Regions from separate parts of the Anaerolentibacter hominis genome, predicted to be linked through region 3. Evidence: riboswitches for the same ligand, from Rfam matches in the RefSeq annotation. Region 3 holds a riboswitch; each other region holds the start of a gene.
The links. A riboswitch is a leader RNA that binds a small molecule or an ion and turns the genes downstream of it on or off. The one in region 3 is predicted to bind cobalamin.

Region 1 (6,654 bases), 810 kb from region 3:
GAGCAAATCAGGACATCCCAGTTTCTTTTTCATCGAGCCTTTTTCTTTTGTAAATACTTTCGCTTTGCAGCCATATGCTTTGCAAATATTCTCATATTGAGCAGCCATTCGTTCATTTCCGCCTACAATTACAACACTCATTCACATCTCCTTTTCTTCCGAACTGGTATGTTGATTGGTTCCATCGGGAATATAGCCTCGAAATTGGTTAGTATATGCTAACCCCGCATGTTTAAAAAACAGCCTGATGAGCGGTTTACTCATGGCTATTAAAATCATTTCCCGCTTGGTTAGTTTTATCTAACCAAGCATATTTTACTATACAGGTCCCGTTACGTCAAGACTGCACTGTGTAAATCAGTCCGCACTTAATCTACTAATTTTCTCAACATTCCAGGCTGCAGCCGGGCACTATATTTTCTATAGAGTCAGAAAGTACCGGCTGCCGCCGTCCGGCGTCCGCACCTGCTCTGCTTTCACATGAAACACCCGCTCAATCACGCCGCTCTCATATATTTCCTCCGGTTTTCCCGACAGGCGGATCTGCCCCTTTTCCATCACGATCATCTGATCTGCGCATGTCATAGCCAGATTCAGATCGTGGAGCACCATCAGAACGGTTCTGTTCTCCCCCGCCAGCTGCCGGATCAGCTGCATCAGCTCCAGCTGGTATTCGATGTCCAGATATGTAGTAGGTTCATCCAGAAGCAGTACCCTGGTATCCTGGGCCAGGCACATAGCCAGATATACCTTCTGCCGCTCACCTCCGGAGAGGGAAGAGACTGGTTTTGAGGCAAATTCCCAGGTGCCGGTCCGCTCCATCGCCTCTCTTACTATTTTTTTATCCGTCCTGCTGTAGCGTCTGGGGTAGCCAAGATAGGGAAACCTCCCGTGGAGCACAAGGCTGTGCGCGGTTATATTGGCGCTGCCGCGCATCTGCGGCATCACCGCCGCCGACTGGGCAAATTCCCGCACGCCTATATTTCTCACATTCTTTCCGTCTAAAAGCACTTCCCCGTGTGCAGGCTCCAGAAACCGGGACACAACCTTTATCACCGTACTTTTCCCGCAGCCGTTCGGCCCGCAGAGCACCGTCACCTGTCCGTCAGGACAGGACAGAGAAAGATCCGACAGGATCATTTCCCCGCCGTAACCAGCCGTAATATGTCTTAATTCAATCATGCATCCGTCCTCCTCTCTGCCGGATTAAAAGCCACAGAAAAAACGGCCCTCCAAGCAGGGACAGCAGGATTCCTACCGGCAGTTCAAAAGGAGCAAATAAAATTCTGGCCAGAAGGTCACATACTACAACCATCAGTGCGCCTAGCAGCGCCGCCGCCGGAATCAGCCTTTTATTCTCCTCCCCCACAAAGAAACGTGCCGCATGGGGAACAATCAATCCCACAAATCCGATCAGCCCTGCGAAGCTTACCGCCGAACCTGCCAGCATAGAGGCCACACTCAGAAGCAAAAACCGGTACCGCCTGACCGGAAGCCCCAGAGATGAGGCCACCTCATCCCCCAGAGACAATAAGTCCAGCTCATAGCTTAAAAGCCAGGCCCCAGCAGCCGCAGCTAGGATAAGAATACCCGGCAGAATCAGGTCTTTTGACATAACGCCGGACAAACCGCCCACCATAAAGGCATTGGCTCCCACAAGCGCATCGGGATTGATCGTCGCTACAGTGTCGATCACCGCGCTTAAGATACCGCTGATGGCAACACCGGCCAGTACCAGTGTGATACGGGAAGCCCCGGTCTTTCTGGCCAAAAAGAACACCAGAAGGCTGGCAGCCAGCGCCCCGCCGAATGCGGCGGCCGGCACAGCTGTATGCATGGACGGAAGCAGTGCACTGCACAGAATCGCCGCAAGTCCGGCACCGGCGTTCACTCCGATCAGGTTAGGGCCGGCCAGCGGATTGGCCAGAACTCCCTGTATAATCACGCCCGAGACAGCCATAGCGGTCCCGGTCAGCAGCGCGCCCAGTGTCCTGGGAAGCCTCACGTACAGGATAATATCCCCGCTCCTTCCCCCCTGGCCAGCCAGTAAGGAGAACAGATCTCCAAGTCCTGCATCGGTGGAGCCAAAGCTTAAGCTGCACAGGACGGCAAGTGTGAGGAGCACTGTTAAAAGTATGTAAACAACACCCTTATGGCTTTGTATCCGGCTCTTTGCCATAGAGAATTTCTGCAAGCATTTCATAACTTTCTCCCCATCTCGCGTTCGGTTTGTAGTGGAACAGCTCTTTGGGAAGAACAAGATAATGCCCTTCCTTTACAGCAGTCAAGGACCCCCAGGCCGGGTTTTCCTCCATCGTGGTTCGAACCATTTCCAGCGCTTTCTCCGTATCTGATCCCATTGTTGTGACTAAAATAAAGTCGGGATCAGCCGCTATGATAGACTCCATCTGCAGATTTTCCAGCAGGGAAGCGCCGTTCTCATTTACAATATTAACCGCGCCCAGATCGTCCAGCATGGCTCCCGTAAGGCTGTCCTCCCCCTTTGCCTTCACCCCGGTAGAATAGGCGCGCATATAGAGTACCCGTGGAGCCTCCTTCCCCTGAACCGAGGAGATTACCTCATCTATTTCAGCCTGAATCTTTGTACCGTTCTCTTTATAAAGATCCTCTCTTCCGGTGATATCTGTGCATATCTTCAGCATAGCCAGGTAGTCGTCAAAAGTATCCACCCGAAAATATGCCGCCGGGATACCCGCTGATTTTAATGTCCCGGCCAGCTTTACATGTCCTTCGGTATCGGCGGAGAGTAAGACAAAATCCGGATTCAGTCCAAGCACCGCCTCAAGATCGGGTTCCTGAAACCGTCCAAGGCGTACGGTATCCTCCGGCAGATCCAGGTTTCTCTCACTGTAGGCGTCGTCCGTCACAGCAGCGAGTGTTCCTCCGGAGAGCAGCCAGGTCTCTGCAAAGCTCCCCATCAAAGCCACGGTCCGTTCCGGCGTTTCTTTTATAACTACCTCATTTCCCAAACTGTCGGTAAAGGTATACGCAGCTGCCCCGGTACTCTCCTCCTTCGGACTGCAGCCTCCAAGCAGGATCATCCCCAGGAGCAGGCAGAGTATAACTGGCAATTTTCTGGAATTACATTTCATTTTTCTTTCTCCCTCTTCACATATCATTTTCTGACAATAATCGTAGCAAAATATCCGTTCTCATCCCCGGCTTCGTCTATACTGCCGTATACCTTTTCGCCGGGAAGACCGCAGTTGACCACCATACCGGCCTGTTCATTCAGCCCCATATGCGAAAGCATCTCCCTTACTTCCGGAAGTTTCCTCCCCGCCTTCATCAGCACATGCGTTCCCGCAAGCCGCAGTGTCTCCTCCGGATTCCCGTATCCCACCGGTATAATGTGAACCGGCTTATCCTTCCTGGTCAGGCTTATTTTGAGAGCGGCCGCCGCCGCGCAAAAGCTTGTGACACCCGGAATCATTTCAATCGGATACCCCTCCGCTTCCACATATTCCGCCAGATATCCATAGGTAGAATAGACCGATACATCCCCAAGAGTGAGCATGGCTACATCCTGCCCCTCTCTCAGATAAGCCAGCACCGCCTCAGCTGCGCTTCGGTGTCCCTCCTCCGCCTTCTTTAAATCAGACGTCATCAGAAAAGGCAGAGGCAAAATAACTTTATCCGATAAGTCCACTGACGCCTTTGCAATCTCCAGCGCCGTCATATTTTCTCCCGCCGTCTTCGGCGCTGCAATTACCCTGCATCTTTTCATAACTAAAACCGCCTTGAGCGTAAGCAGTTCCGGATCTCCCGGCCCCACTCCGATACCATAAAAAGTCCCTTTTTTCATCTCTGTTTCCGCCTTTTTTATTCATTCAATATGATCCGTCCGATAAATGCCGCTCCGCAGCAGTCCACTCCCTGCACCGTGTTTCTCCAAAAAAAGAAAACCCTTTTCCTACGGAAAAGGGTATGAAAACAAAACAGCTCCTGTGCTGTCCCGATTACATCTGCCAAAGTTCCGTTGGCCGCGTAAGCTGCCCTCCTGTGAAATGGAAGGGCTATGCGAATAAGGCAGGTCTTCTGGCTCTGGCCTCTTCGTCCCAGGCAGCCTTCCCATCTTAACAGACAGTGGCATCTTGCCCTGACTCAGCCATTACAGCGGCGGTACCGCGCAGGATTTACACCTGGCTTCCCTTTTCATCCCGGAGTTTTTCTGCTCCGGGGAACCTTATCCGATTTATCTGCTGAAATCTACATTATTTTACATTCTACACGGTCCGGGCCTTGAAGTCAATTCAAGAAAGCGAACCGCTAGTTCTGATTCCGATCCAGCCAGCGATGCAGAACACTCGTAAGCCGTTCCACATCAAGGGGTTTTGACACATGTTCATTCATCCCGGCCTGCACGGCTCTGTAGGCATCGTCAGCAAAGTCATTTGCTGTCAGAGCTACAATCGGAATCGTCAGGGCATCCCGCCTCCCGCCTTCCTTCCCCATGCTCCGGATTGCTGCCGCTGCTTCATATCCGTCCATAACCGGCATCTGTATATCCATCAGGATAAGGGAATAGGTTCCCGGCGGATCGGCGGCAAACAGGTCCACCGCTTCTTTCCCATTAACCGCACAGGCTGTCTCCAGCCCCATCATCTTTAACAGCTCTTGTGCAATCTCCCGGTTTATATCATTATCTTCCGCCATAAGGACCCGGGTTCCGGGCGTAAACGGCTTACGGCTGCTCTGTCTTGTGCTCTCCGCTCTGGCTTCTTTCCGTTCCTCCAGTTTCAGAAACACAGTTACCGTAAAGCGGGTGCCTTCATCAAGCCGGCTCTCTACCCGAATTGTACCGTTCATCATCTGAACCAGGTTGCGGGTGATCGCCATACCAAGGCCCGTCCCCTGCACTCTGCTTACTCTGGAATCGTCCGCCCTCTCAAATGGAGAGAAGAGCTTGGTGAGGAATTCAGGCGACATGCCGATTCCATTGTCCTCCACAATAAACTCATAGCAGCCGATTGCATTTCTGCCGGATGACCGCTCCTGTGCTCTCAGGGAAATAGAACCTCCCGGCTCCGTATATTTTACTGCATTAGACAGCAGATTCAGCAGAATCTGCTGCATCCGCATGACATCTCCCCGTACCGCGTCATCGGTAATATCCGAGCGTAGCGAAAGCCGCAGACTCCGGGCGTCGGCATCCGGCCGGATAATCTGTATCACATCATCCATCATCTCGCTGAGAAGGAAAGAATCCTCGCAGAGTCCCACCGTTCCGGATTCGATTTTAGACATATCCAGCACTTCATTAATCAATCCCAGAAGATGATTGCCTGAAACCCGAATCTTGGAAAGACAGTCCTTCATCCTTTCCCGGTTATCCATCTGATGCTCTGCAATGGCAGTCATTCCCAGGATAGCATTCATAGGCGTGCGGATATCATGGCTCATTCTGGACAGGAAATCTGATTTTGCTTCGTTTGCTCTCCTCGCCCCCTCGTATGCTTCTTCCAATGCATGCTTGGCCGCCTTTTCTTCCTCCAGCCGTTCCAGTTCCTTCTGTTTCTCCATACTGACATTGCGCAGAGTAAGAATAACCGTTTTGATATCCGCATTATCCGCCGAAACCGGATGAACCTCCAGACGCAGCCAGGGAGAGGGTGCCCGCCCCTTATCATTCAGACGAAACTCCACCTCCACATGTCCGCTGATTAACGGCAGACTTTGTATCAGGAATTCTCCTGTGCAGACACGGGACACCCGGAGACGGTCCTCCTCCCGCACATTTGGCAGCAGCCCGCTGCACAGATCCCCTGTAAAACTTCCGGTACGCGGAAATGACAGGACATCATATGCCTGAGGCAGACGCACAGCATAATATTGATCCTTTGTCAGGTTCACATAGAAGATGCTCATGTAAACTCCGCTTATGGCCTGAAGGGCTGACTGGCTTAAATGGAGCCTCTCGTTATTCTCCGACAGGGTCTCTTTCATTCTGTGTATATTCCGGATGGTTCCAACCACACGGAAGGGCCTCCCATCCTTCTCAATGAGACGGCTGTTTACCTGATGCCACTGATATTCTCCCTCCCGGCCGTCGGGTATCATCTTCCGTACCTCGAACATCTCGGCGCGGCCGTTGCAGATGTTGTCAATCACGGCCGGCACATCCTCCGGATAAACGATATGACCATAGGCCAGCTGCCGGCTGTAATCAGCAAGTTCTCTCCTGATCACACCCGATCCGTGCCTGGGTTCATAGCTGATAAAGGTGTCCGAATCAATCAGATATTCAAACATCACGTCGGAACTGGCCTCCATTGCCACCCGATACATTTCCTGTTCTCGTTCCAGCTGCTGCTGCAGCCGCTTCCGCTCGGTAATATCCACGAAGGTACGCTGGATAACCGCCTCCCCCTCCGGTGTCCGGTCAACAATCATGTTCGTGCCGTCAAGCCAGCGGCGGGAACCATCCCACCACATTACCCGGTACTGCCGGTCCTGCCGGTCCCCTATCTTTTCAAGCCGGCTGTACGTCTGTTTGAGCATAGCCCGGTCTTCCGGTACTACGGTTCCCAGGACCCCGTCATGCCAGTCCTTCATTCCCTCCTCCAGATTGCTGTAGCCCAGAATGGAGATTGCAGCCTGATTGACAGATATCAGCTCATAAGTACCGTCGTT
Region 2 (6,654 bases), 700 kb from region 3:
GCGGCATAGAGGGACATCATTTCTCCGGAGGTAACCACGAAGACTTCCTTCGCATAGCCGTTGCGGATTGGCATGGTAAATCCGCCGCAGACCACATCACCCAGTACATCATAGAGAACCACATCGGGCTGATAAGTCTCGAAGGCGTGCAGTTCATTCAGTTTTTCAAATGCGGCAATGATACCTCTGCCGGCGCACCCCACGCCTGGGGTAGGACCGCCCGACTCCACGCACAGAACCCCATCTTCACCGGTAATCACAATATCTGACAGTTTTAAATCTCCGCTCTGGCCCCGGATGCTGTCCAGTACGGTGGGTATCCTCTGACCGCGGGTGTGAGAGATAGTAGAATCTGACTTGGGGTCACAGCCAATCTGCATCACACGAAGTCCCTGCTTAACCATCGCGCAGGCAATATTGGAGGTGGTTGTGGATTTCCCGATTCCACCTTTCCCATAGATTGCTATTTTACGGATTTCATGGTTCATCTTTTACAATCCTTTCCGGTATGTATACCATTTTTGCTCCTGCTTTATAAGTTCTCATTTCCACAGAAAATACTTCCCGGAACATATCGTCACACATCACATCTTCCGTACCGCCGAAACAGTAACAGGAACCAGGCTTCATGGCATAGATCCGGTCCGAATAAGCGGCAGCCTGGTTTAAATCGTGCAGAACCATGACGATAGTCAGAGAAAGAGAGCGGTTTAGATGACGTATCATCTGTAAAACTTCCAATTGATAGCAGATATCCAGATATGTGGTAGGTTCATCCAGAAGTAAAATCCTGGGAGTCTGGGCGATGGCCATGGTAATCCATGCCATCTGGCCTTCCCCGCCCGACAAAGTGGAAACTGAGCGGTCCCGGAACTGATCCATGCCGGTCTGCTTAAGTGCCTCGTCTACAGCCGCAAAATCAGCCGGTTTCAGCTGCCCGCCAACCCCCGTATAAGGGTATCTGCCAAACTGTACTAGCTGCTCTACCGTCATATCAGGAGGAACCTGTTTGTGCTGGGGAAGAATAGCCAGCTGTTTGGCCAGCTCTTTTCCGGGATAGGCGGACAGTGGTTTTCCAAAAAACTGTATGGTACCGCTGTCGGGCTTTTGCAGCCGGGCCAGTATTTTTAAAAGTGTACTTTTTCCGCAGCCATTGGCACCCACAATTGTCACAATTTCGCCCTGTTCCGCGGAAAATGAGATATCATTAAGAATTGGCGTTCCGTCAATAGAATAATAAATATGTTCTGCCTGTATCACATCTGATACCCTCCCTTCCGACGAAGCAGGTATAGAAAAAAAGGAGCTCCTAAAGCGGCTATCATAATTCCTACATTCATTTCCTCAGGCCGGATCACAATTCTGGCCAGCCAGTCGCAGCAGATGATGAGGGAGGCGCCATTGATGGCGGAAGCGGGCAGGAGATACCGGTAATCCGATCCCACCAGCATTCTGGTAATGTGGGGTACGCACAGACCGACAAATGCAATCTGACCTACAACGCTGATTGCGCTTCCGGCAAGCAGGGAGCTGATCACAATAAAAAGAAGCCGGGTGCGTTCCACATTCAGGCCCAGTCCGGTTGCAACTTCATCCCCCATGGAAAGAAGGTTCAGACGATTGGTAAGACACATGACCAGGATAAGACCCGCCAGCGCATAGGGAAGGATAAGCATAAAATGATTCCAGGTTCTGGCATTTAAACTGCCGACGGAGAAACCGATCATTCCCTGGATTGCATCGGGATGAAGAACAGAAACCACACTGTAAAAGGCATTTAGTATACTGGAGACGGCCACTCCGGATAAAATAAAGCGGACCGGCGCAACCCCATTCTTCCAGGCGAGAAAATAGACCAGCATGGTGGTGACAAAGGCTCCCAGAATGGACGCTGCCGGCGTCAGATAATGGGCAGAGGGAAAATAGACAAACAACAGCAGGGTGACAAGAGCGGCGCCATTTGTTACACCTAAAATGGAAGGAGAAGCCATTGGATTTCTGGTGATGCCCTGCATGACAGCCCCGGACAGCCCCAGACACATACCGGCCAGACCGCCGACTAATGTGCGGGGAAGCCGCACATTAGCCAGAATGATATGATTAACTCCTTCTGATTCCCGAAATAAATCATGAAAAATTTCCGGCAGTGAATACTCTACCGCACCCATTGCAATGCTGAGAAAAAGACCGATCATCAGTATGAGGCAGCAGATTCCGATTCGTGCCAGGCGATGCTTATGGGTAAGAAGGGCCTTGCCCTCCGGGTCTTTTTTAATCATGTTTACATCCTCTAATTAGCAAAGGCATCGGGATAAAGAATCCTGGCAAGATACTCATAAGCCTCTCCATACCTGACATTAGCCTTGTACAGGAATAAGTCGGATGGGAGATGATGATAACGGTCTTCTTTCACTGCGGTCAATGCAAACCAGAGTGGATTTGACTCATAGATTCCGGTGGCGGTCTCCGCACTGCCGTCACCGGAACCTCCCCGTGACAGGACAAACTGCGGGTCCAGCTTAAGAAGCTGCTCCATGCTGATTACAAAATTTTTATCTTCCCCGCGTTCATCCTGGAATGCGACGTTGACCGTGTTCAGATCTTCCAGAAGGCTGCCCAGAAAACCACTGTTTTTCAGTGCATAGATACCATTTGTAGCATGGGGAAGCAGCATAACGATCTGAGCCGGCGTCTGTTTTGCACAGATTGCGCGGACTTCGTTCACCTGGGCAATAGTTTCGGCCGCCCATTTTTTATAGAGATCGGAGCGATCTGTTAAAATGGAGTAGAGCTCCAGCGTTTCCAGAAACCCTTCAAAATTTTCATAATCATAAAGAAGATATTCTACGCCGGCATCCTTTAAGGCTGCAGCCATGTCCTGTCCATCTTTGGACGGTGATCCGAGAATAACCAGGTCCGGATTTTCTGCGAGAACGGCCTCCAGGGAGACGGTGGAGGAACCGCCGATGACTTTTACCGATTTAGCGTCCTCGTTTCGCAGGGCACAGAGCTCTTCGTCTACACGGGCAACCGCTGTACCGCCGCAGTCAAACCATAGATCGTGCCAGTTGTTGGACAGAGTTACAACCCGCTGCGGTTTTATGGTCAGAGAAACCTCCGAGCCGGCGGCATCTGTAAAAGTCACTTTACCGTCGCTTACTTTGAATTTGTCACTGTGGGGAATTGGTGCATCTGAATCGGAATGGGGAGTTGTCTGGGACGAATCCTTAGATTCAGCCCCATCTGAGGACGCCGGAATATCAGTCCCGGATACATCGTTCTGATCACCCGCAGTTTTATCCGAACTGCATCCGGTCAGAAGCACACCCAAGGTTAAGATGACTGCCAGCATAAGAAAATAGAATTTTTTCTGTTTCATTTGTAAAGACTCCTTTCAAAAGTAAAAAGTATAGTCTTCACACAAAAAGCGCCTGTTAATACAAAAAGAGGCACATGGCGCGGCGGCTCCCCTGCATACTGCAGACAGGAAACCGCGCGGTAATGAACCTCCCATTATGTAAAACGAGCATCAAAAAAAGCCAGATGACACAGGCATTTATTTTAATGGCTGCCTTCTGTGGGAAGCAAATCCATTAATTCTGTAAGCAGGTCTTCTGACTTATCGTGTATCGCCGGCCGCGCCTTCTCGCTTTCGCAATGGCATAGTGCGGCGGGCACCCGAAATACAGCAACCCGATTGTTCAGGATTCCCACCTGATTCCCTATTATCCCAACCCTGCGGATGGGCACTTACAAAAAATTTGGTAGATTTCATTATAAGTGGTATACTATAAAAAGTCAATTTCTGTAAGAAACATAAACTGTGCAGCACAAATTGCAGGATTTATGCAGTTTATAACGGAATTAAATCAGTCTTTCTTCCTATTATAAAAAAGAGAGTCAGCCGGATCTGATAGAAATTCGGCTCAGATTTGAAATAGCGGGAGAGAAGAGAACGTCGAAGTAAAAGCAGTACAAAATACCGGGAAAGATCGGCTTGTACAAAGTGCACAAAAAAGAAATGAAAAGTTTGTGAAACTTTGAGAAAAATTTTTGGAAGGAAATTGAAAAGAAATCCTTGCCAATCCCGGAATTTTCCTATATAATAACAAATGTTGTGACATTGATAGCGTAGAAGCGTGAGGTTGCTGCGTAAAATTCGGGTAATACGCGGTATTTTGGCGCAGGTTTTCCGTGGAGCGAATGTCAAGTTATGTAAACTGGCGACAAGTCACTGTACCTAGTTGAATATTCTGCCTTTGGGCAGAAAACGTGTGTAGCACTCATATTCTGAGTGTCATCTATGGAGTTCTGGTATGTGTTTAAACAGGATACACACGGATACGTGTACAGTCACCGCTTGTCGTACTGCAAAAGTGCGAAAAGGAGGCGACTTTTTTTATGGCAAGTCAAGTAATGAGAATTACACTGAAGGCGTATGATCATCAGTTAGTTGATCAGTCAGCTGCAAAAATCATTGAAACTGTAAAAAAGACAGGATCTAAGGTGAGCGGACCGGTGCCGCTGCCGACTAAGAAAGAGGTTGTTACAATTCTTAGAGCTGTGCATAAGTACAAAGATTCCAGAGAGCAGTTTGAACAGCGGACACACAAGAGACTGATTGATATCATCACACCAGGTCAGAAAACGGTTGATGCATTATCCAGACTGGAAATGCCGGCCGGCGTTTACATCGATATTAAGATGAAAACAAAATAATAACAAAAACATAGCAAGTAATCCTTAGGGTTTATTATATAGAGTCCAAGAGCTCGATGAGAGACCAAGCACTCGGGTAGACCATCTAGGATGAGCGTTAGACCTTATGCGAATGTTTCGGTGCCAAATACGGCATCGGAAAGCTCGCTTTCGAGATGCCGTATTTGGCACCGAAAGAAGCGGCGAAGCCGCGGACACCGAGAAACGATAGTTTCGCAGGTGTACATGAGCATAAAAAGTGCAGGCGTGACGAAGTCACGGCCATCGAGGAACGATAGTTCCGAGATGAGCCTGCGGATGTAGAAGCGGCGAAGCCGCGGACACCGAGAAACGATAGTTTCGCAGGTGTACATGAGCACAAGCTTAAGCATACCAGGTAACGCTCCGCTGTAGATTAACAGGAGGTGCAGATTCATAATGAAGAAAGCGATTTTAGCAACAAAAGTCGGAATGACTCAAATCTTCAATGATGATGGAGTTTTAACTCCGGTAACAGTGCTGCAGGCTGGTCCTTGTGTCGTAACACAGGTTAAGACAGCTGAGAACGACGGTTACAGTGCAGTACAGGTTGGTTTTGGCGATGCCAAAGACAAGATCATCACAAAGGACGTAACCGGCAAAAAGACAGTCAGAAACATTCACGGTGTAAAGAAAGCGCAGAAAGGTCTGTTTGATAAGGCAGGCATCGCTTCCAAAAAACATCTGAAAGAATTCCGGTTTGACAACGCAGAAGAGTATGCAGTTGGTCAGGAGATCAAAGCAGACATCTTCGCAGAAGGCGATAAAGTAGATGCTACTGCAAAGTCAAAGGGTAAAGGATTCCAGGGCGCAATCAAACGTCACGGACAGTCCCGCGGACCTATGGCTCACGGTTCCAAATTCCACAGACATGCAGGTTCCAATGGCGCAGCTTCTGATCCGAGCAAGGTGTTCAAAGGCAAAAAAATGCCTGGACATATGGGCGCGGTAAAAGTAACGATTCAGAATCTGGAAGTTGTAAGAATCGATGCAGAAAACAATTTGATCCTGGTAAAGGGCGCGGTTCCAGGCCCCAGGAAATCTATCGTTATGCTGAAGGAATCTGTAAAAGCAATGTAGTGCTTTTAAGAAAGGAGGAACATATTAATGGCAAACGTATCTGTTTACAATATGGAAGGCAAAGCAGTTGATACGATCGAGTTGAATGACGCTGTCTTTGCTGCAAACGTTAACGAACATTTGGTTCATATGGCTGTTGTTTTACAGCTTGCAAATAAACGCCAGGGAACACAGAGCGCAAAAACTCGTTCCGAAGTAAGCGGCGGCGGAAGAAAACCCTGGAGACAGAAAGGTACCGGTCATGCTAGACAGGGATCAACCAGAGCTCCCCAGTGGAAAGGCGGCGGTGTAGTATTTGCTCCGAAGCCAAGAGATTATTCCTTTAAGATGAATAAGAAAGAAAAAGCGGCTGCGATCCGTTCCGCTTTGACATCCAGAGTAAATGAAGAGAAAATTTATGTAATGGATGAATTGAAATTTGACGAGATCAAAACAAAGAAAATGGCATCAGTCCTTTCCGGGCTGAATATCAATAAGGCGCTGGTTGTAATTGCGGATAAAGATGATGTAGTTCTCTGCTCTGCAAAAAACATCCCGGCTGTAAGAGCAATCACAAGCAATTCCGTAAATGTATATGACATTCTCAAATATGAGAACCTGGTAATTACAAAAGACGCAGTTGCTAAACTTGAGGAGGTGTACGCATAATGGCAGATTTAAAATATTATGACGTGATTCTCGCTCCGATCGTAACTGAGAAGAGTATGAATGCTATGAGCGAAAAGAAGTATACTTTCTCCGTTCATCCGGATGCAACAAAAAACCAGATTAAAGAGGCTGTTGAGAAAATGTTTGCCGGCACGAAGGTTGCCAGCGTAAATACCATGAATCTGGAAG
Region 3 (6,654 bases):
AGGGGCCACTGCACGTACCGCGATGCCGCAGGCAGACAGAAAGATAAGCGCATCCTGGGTAGAAAACAGTCTGCAGGTCAGAACTCCTAAATCTGAAAAGGGGGTCAGCCCGGCCAAATCAGAACTTTCATAAGCAAACCCTTCTGTCTGATGGCCCATGCCGGACAGCGCATCACAGAGCTTTTTATTGAGGACGCCGCCCTGAGTTGTAAACGAAAGTATTGAAATTTTCATTATTCTGTTCCCTTTCTGAATCCGGTGGAAAAGGAAGCGTCATAAAGCTTTGAGAGCTCATAGTCATTGCCGAGACAATCGCCTACCACGATCAGGGCAGTCTTTCGAATGTCATTTTGCTGTGCCAGCTGATTTAACTGCCCCAGCACGCCCCTGACTACCTTCTCTTCGGGCCAGGTTGCCTTATAGACCAGGGCTGCCGGAGTATCTTCACTGTAGCCGCCTTCACAGAGAAGTTCTTTTTGTACCTGGCCGGTCAGGCCGGCGCTCAGGAACAAAATCAGGGTAGCACGGTGCTTCGCCAGATCCTTAAGCTTCTCCTTATCCGGCACAGGGGTTCTTCCCTCCATACGGGTGATGATAACAGTCTGAGATACACCCGGAAGTGTATACTCGGCCTGAAGAGCTGCCGCCGCACCGCAGAAACTGCTGACTCCCGGACAGACCTCATAGGGAATACGCCGTTCTTTCAGAGCATCTATCTGTTCCCGAACAGCACCGAATATGCTCGGATCGCCTGTGTGCAGACGCACCGTCATTTGCCCTTCCTCTTCCGCCGTCTCCATCACCCTTATCACCTGTTCCAGGTTCATATAGGCGCTGTTGTAAATCTCACAATTTTCTTTTGCCTCTTCCAACAGCGCGGGATTCACCAGAGAGCCCGCATAGATGATCACATCCGCTTCCCGCAGCAGTCTCTGCCCTCTGACCGTAATCAGATCAGGAGCGCCGCTTCCGGCGCCTACAAAATAAACCATTATATCCTCTCCCTCTCTCCGATCTCTTTCAGAATTTGCTCTGCCTTTGCCGTCATGCCCAGCGTTCCGTGTTCTTTCGAGAAGAGAATCACTCCCGCAGGCACCTCCCCGGCTCTCTGTCTTAAATGAAAGTCGATTTTTGAGAGAAGCTGCTCCATCACAGAAGGAAGCATCCCCTTTTCTTTTATCCGGGCTAACGCCTCGTCTGTCGTTACGCTGGCATATAGTTCCTTCAGCAGCCCGCAGTCCGCTCCTGCAAGAAGGGCGGCGCAGGTAAGAGCCTCCATCCGGCCGTCAGCCATACGGGAATGGGTATTCATGATACCGCAGGCCAATTTGCACAGCTTGCCAATATGCCCCACCAGCAGTATCTGCTCAAACCCTGTATCGCAGGCTCCGTCAACCGCCTCGCCGATGAAATTGCTGCACTTGACCCATGTTCCGGGGTCCAGCCCCAGCGTCATCCGCAGGTATTCCTCCCCGTAATTGCCCGGTGTTAGAACCGCACACTTGACTTGTCCGGCTGCCAGTACTCTTAATTCCGTCAAGATTGTGTCTATAATTGCCCTCTCGCTCATTGGCTCAACGATCCCGCTGGTCCCAAGAATTGAGATTCCTCCCTCTATTCCAAGCCGGGGATTAAAGGTCTTCCCGGAACGATTTTTCCCTTCCGGCGCAAAGATAAGAATCGAGATACCGGCGTCATACCCGGCCTCCTCGCAGGCCGCCTCCGTTTCCCTGCGTATCATCTGCCTGGGCACAGAATTGATGGCGGCAGCCCCGACCGGCTGATCCAGCCCTTTTCTCGTTACCCGTCCGATTCCCTCTCCGCCTTCTATACTGACCCCAACCCTGCTTTTTTCAGCCCTTGCACAGATTGCCATACCGTCTGTGACATCCGCGTCATCGCCCGCATCCTTGATCACAGAACAAACCGCATAGCCTTCTCCCCTCTCCCAGCTGTGTACAGGCAGAGTCAGAATATCCCCCTTCGGCGCCGTAAGCGTTACAGACGGGACCCTCTCCCCGCTCAGAAGCAGGAGGACAGCCGCTTTTGCCGCTGCGGCAGCACAGCTTCCCGTCGTATAGCCGTACCGCAGCTTCCTGTGGTTTTTTGTGATGTATCGTTCCTGCACGCTGTCTATCGCTCCATTTCTGTCTGTTAGATTTTCTATTCCTGTTCCGCCGCTTTGGCGTGGACGACAAACAGATCCCGGACTGCCTTATATTCACCCAGCCCCTTGATCACGCAATCCACCTCGTAACCGGCCTTTATCAACTGATTTTTCCAGGAATCTTCCTCTTCTCCTGCCATATCGTTTCTGGCATGATCTCCGGCCGCCACCATAAATGGATAGAGAACCACCTTCCGTGCGCCATAATTATTCACCTGAGACATCACATCAGAAAGTCCCGGAAAGCTCTCTACCGTTCCCACAAAAACATTCTGATATCCCAGGCTCCGGAACATATATTCCAGTTCACAGTAAGCAGCATTGGCAAAATGCCCGGTGCCGTGTCCCATAAATACCACAGCGGTATTCCCATCCCGCTGCTCCGGGATTTCTTCCATCAGGCTCTTAGCCGCTTTTCTAAAGTCCTCCGTGGAGGTCAGGAGCGGCTTACCATAAGAAATTCTCACAAACGCTCCTTCATAGGGTTTCAGCGCCGCTCTCATCTTATCGTACTCGATTCCGTTCATCACATGGGTCGGCTGCACGGTCAGCAGACTATATCCGGCCTTCACTATTTTTTCTGCCGCCTGTGTTACGTTATCAACTTCCAGCCCGTCTCTGCTTTTTAACTTATTAATTACCATCTGGCTGGTGTATGCACGGAAAAACCCGCAGCCCTCAAAGGCCCCGGCGATCTCTTTTTCAATTGCTCCGATTGATTTTTCTCTGGTATCCTGATAGCTGGTTCCGAAGCTTACCACCAGGACGGCTTTCTTATTCTCCTGCACAGTGATTTTCCTTTCTGTTTCAGAATAAAGAATCCCTCTTGTAGGATTCCCCGCTGTGATTACAAAACGCCCGGTCCATGCCGGACCGGGCGCTTCACAGTACGTAATGACAGACGGATGCCTGTAAATTCACCGGCTCTTACGCCGGCTTCCGTCAATCCTTATGTAATGATACATAACGCTAAACTCCGGTGATCCGCAGAGTCAACGAAAAATACAGGCAAGTATTCTGGCTTATAGCTCATTGTAATAAACCGCCTTCCCGGAGAAGTCACCCCAGTGGCATCTGGTTTTTACCAGCTAAATACAGCAACGGCCTTGCGCGGGATTCACACCCGTCTTCCTTTTATACACATGCCGTAAGGCATGGGAACCTATATTTTGTATACCGTTTATAATTGTGCTTTATTTATGATACAGCTTCTTGGTCTGATATTTTGGTTCACAGGTTAAATTAATGCCCAGTTTGCGGAAGGTAGACTCGTCCACCTGGGAAAGAATAACCGATGAATGTGCCTCGCAGCCCCGCAGTTTGGGAAGCTGCTTTAACGCCAGCTCCGCAGTGGGATTGGTGGCCGCACAGATGGAAAGTGCAATCAGAATTTCATCTGTGTGAAGTCTCGGGTTATGATTGCCCAGATGTTTGAGCTTCAGATTCTGAATCGGTTCAATAACAATCGGAGAAATCAGCGGAATACCGTGCTGAATCCCGCCCAGTGCCTTTAACGCATTTAAAAGTACGGCTGCGCTGGCTCCAAGCAGAGATGAAGTCTTGCCGGTAATTATCTCACCGTTTTCCAGCTGGAGCGCAGCTGCCGGCATGCCGGTCGCTTCCGCCCGCTTTAACGCCGGTTCCACCACCGCCCTGTCCGTTGTAGTCACTCCGGCCTGGTTCATCAGAAGCTCTTCTTTATAGACAGATTCCTCATCCAGCCTGCCCAGGCGATGATCGCACAGCGTATGATAATATCTTCTGATAATCTCCTGTCTGGATGCTTCCTCACATACTTCATTGTCGATAATACAATTGCCTACCATATTAACCCCCATATCCGTAGGTGACTTATACGGACTTTTTCCTGCAATCTTCTCAAATATTGCGTTCAGAACCGGGAAAACTTCCACATCCCGGTTGTAATTGATCGCCGTCGTACCATAAGCCTCCAGATGAAAGGGGTCAATCATATTCACGTCATTCAAATCAGCTGTGGCTGCCTCATAAGCAAGGTTGACCGGATGTTTTAAAGGCAGATTCCAGATAGGAAACGTCTCAAACTTGGCATATCCGGCCTTTACCCCATGGTGATATTCATGATACAGCTGGGACAGACAGGTCGCCATCTTCCCGCTGCCCGGTCCAGGCGCCGTCACCACCACCAGGGGCCTCGATGTCTCTACGTATTCATTCTTTCCAAAGCCTTCGTCGCTTACGATATGGGAAATGTTGGAGGGATAACCTTCGATTGTATAATGCATAAATACCTTAACCCCCAGATTGGTGAGCCGCTTTTTAAAGTTGTCCACCACCAGCTGCCCGGAATACTGGGTGATCACCACACTCCCTACATAAAGGCCGATCCCCCGGAATGCATCAATCAGCCGGAGAACATCGGCATCATAGGTTATCCCGATATCTCCGCGCACCTTGCTTTTTTCAATGTCCGACGCATTGATTACAATTACAATTTCCACCTCATCGGCCAGATTTAAAAGCATCTTCATCTTACTGTCCGGCATGAAGCCGGGCAGTACACGGGAAGCGTGGAAATCGTCAAAGAGCTTTCCTCCCATCTCCAGATAAAGCTTGTTGTCAAACTGCGCAATCCGTTCCGCTATATGCCTGGACTGTGTCTCCAGATATTTATCATTGTCAAATCCCAAGGCTTTCATCTTCTACCCTCACTTATTGTATATCATGCTCTTATACCGCAGCTGCCCAGTATAAGCATTTCTAATTCAGTAAAATTCATAACAAAAATATTATAGTCAATAAACATATTTTTTACAATTGTTTCTGTGCTGATTTCCCAAGAAATTTGTCGGACCGCAGTTTTGCCTAGTCAATCACCTTCACCCTGCAGTACAATTTTGATCCTCCCACTTTCACCGTTATGACCGTGTGCCCCTTCCTGACCGCCTTAATCCGTCCGCTGCGGTTTACCCTGGCCACTTTGAAATCACCGGAGGTAAATGTGGCCCTTTTGTTCAGCTTCAGCACTTTAAGACGAAAGGTCTCCCCCACCCGCAGAGTGACGCTGTTGGTATTTAACCTGGGGAAATATCCCTGCGTGACAGGCTTGACCGCAAAAAATTTGGACTGTACCGTGCAGACGATCAGGAATGCAAGGAACAGTCCAATTATGACGAGGGAACACTTCTTCTCAGAACGCATCGGTCTCCTCTGGTAATTCAGTCATTATTATTTTATGCAGTCAGTCCACCAAATATGTCTCGGTATCTGTCATGACGTGATAGCCGGCCTGGCTGAGCATACGGGAAGCCTCTGAAATATCGGTTACTTTCAGCACCATGGCCGCGTCCGACACATTGGTAACCAGGGCATACAGATACTCGATGTTATCGCCTGAGAGTACTTTCAGCATATCGCTTAAACTGCCGATCTTATGAGGCACCCGCACACAGACTACATCGGTCAGCATGACAGAGAGGCCCTCGTTTTTCAGCACGGCTTTTGCATCGTCCGGCTTATCTACAATCATACGCACCAGGCCGTAATCGGAAGAATCGGCCAGACTGAGGGAAACGATGTTAATCCCATTCTCCTTCAGAACTTCCGTCACCTTCTCCAGACGTCCTGCTCGGTTTTCTAAAAATACGGAAACTTGTTTTGCCATATGAATCCCTATCCTTTCCTATACCAGCTTTCGGTTGTCGATTACTCGTTTTGCCTTGCCTTCGCTTCTGGCCAGCGTCTTCGGCTCCACCAACTTCACCTTCACAGCCAGACCCAGGGCACTCTGCAGCACAGAGGCAATCTTTCTCGTCAGGTTCTCCAGCTCACGGATCTCATCGGAGAAGAACCGCTCCTCCACCTCAACCTGCACTTCCAGTGTATCCAGATTGTTGATACGGTCTACGGTCAGCAGATAGTTCGGGCTGGTTTCTCCTATTTCCAGAAGAGCAGCTTCTACCTGGGACGGGAACACATTCACACCGCGGATAATCAGCATGTCATCGGTCCGTCCGGTAAAGCGGGAAATCCGTGCAAGGGTTCTTCCGCACTCGCATTTATCGTATGTAATGCTGGTCAGATCCTTGGTCCGGTACCGGAACAGAGGCAGGGCCTCCTTCGTCACCGTTGTAAATACCAGCTCGCCCGTCTCTCCAGGCCCAATCGGCTTTAACGTTTCAGGATTGATGATCTCTGGAATAAAATGATCTTCGTATACGTGCAGACCGTTGTGATACTGACAGTCCGCCGCTACGCCAGGTCCCATAATCTCGCTTAAGCCATAAATATCAAACGCGTTGATATGAAGCCGTCGCTCGATTTCCCTGCGCATGTTTTCTGTCCAGGGCTCTGCACCGCAGAAAGCTGCTTTTAATTTGATCTGATCAATACGACCTGAATCCTCCAGTGCTTCTGTCAGATACATCAAATAGGACGGCGTACAGGCAATAGCCGTCACGCCGAAATCAATCATCATATTCAGCTGTTTCTTCGTATTGCCGGAAGAA

Region 1: another riboswitch for cobalamin. It lies ahead of cobI (precorrin-2 C(20)-methyltransferase); the one in region 3 lies ahead of ABCW47_RS07140 (sirohydrochlorin cobaltochelatase).
Region 2: another riboswitch for cobalamin. It lies ahead of ABCW47_RS03745 (ABC transporter substrate-binding protein); the one in region 3 lies ahead of ABCW47_RS07140 (sirohydrochlorin cobaltochelatase).

Annotation. Positions count from the first base shown of each region.
Region 1 is NZ_JAWDIX010000001.1:729,110-735,763, reverse strand. Features, by position in the region: gene ABCW47_RS03230 (DUF2325 domain-containing protein) at 1-141, opposite strand, end outside; gene ABCW47_RS03225 (ABC transporter ATP-binding protein) at 421-1,182, opposite strand; gene ABCW47_RS03220 (FecCD family ABC transporter permease) at 1,175-2,203, opposite strand; gene ABCW47_RS03215 (ABC transporter substrate-binding protein) at 2,151-3,113, opposite strand; gene cobI (precorrin-2 C(20)-methyltransferase) at 3,137-3,826, opposite strand; cobalamin riboswitch at 4,033-4,225, opposite strand; gene ABCW47_RS03205 (ATP-binding protein) at 4,291-6,654, opposite strand, start outside.
Region 2 is NZ_JAWDIX010000001.1:838,850-845,503, forward strand. Features, by position in the region: gene ABCW47_RS03730 (nucleotide-binding protein) at 1-476, opposite strand, end outside; gene ABCW47_RS03735 (ABC transporter ATP-binding protein) at 478-1,260, opposite strand; gene ABCW47_RS03740 (FecCD family ABC transporter permease) at 1,257-2,279, opposite strand; gene ABCW47_RS03745 (ABC transporter substrate-binding protein) at 2,291-3,379, opposite strand; cobalamin riboswitch at 3,588-3,769, opposite strand; gene rpsJ (30S ribosomal protein S10) at 4,402-4,719, shown strand; gene rplC (50S ribosomal protein L3) at 5,137-5,817, shown strand; gene rplD (50S ribosomal protein L4) at 5,845-6,465, shown strand; gene rplW (50S ribosomal protein L23) at 6,465-6,654, shown strand, end outside.
Region 3 is NZ_JAWDIX010000001.1:1,536,909-1,543,562, forward strand. Features, by position in the region: gene ABCW47_RS07125 (cobalt-precorrin 5A hydrolase) at 1-234, opposite strand, end outside; gene cobM (precorrin-4 C(11)-methyltransferase) at 234-992, opposite strand; gene cbiD (cobalt-precorrin-5B (C(1))-methyltransferase CbiD) at 992-2,128, opposite strand; gene ABCW47_RS07140 (sirohydrochlorin cobaltochelatase) at 2,164-2,955, opposite strand; cobalamin riboswitch at 3,158-3,348, opposite strand; gene ABCW47_RS07145 (DUF1846 domain-containing protein) at 3,361-4,845, opposite strand; gene ABCW47_RS07150 (Ig-like domain-containing protein) at 5,012-5,347, opposite strand; gene ABCW47_RS07155 (ACT domain-containing protein) at 5,388-5,810, opposite strand; gene ABCW47_RS07160 (phenylacetate--CoA ligase family protein) at 5,829-6,654, opposite strand, start outside.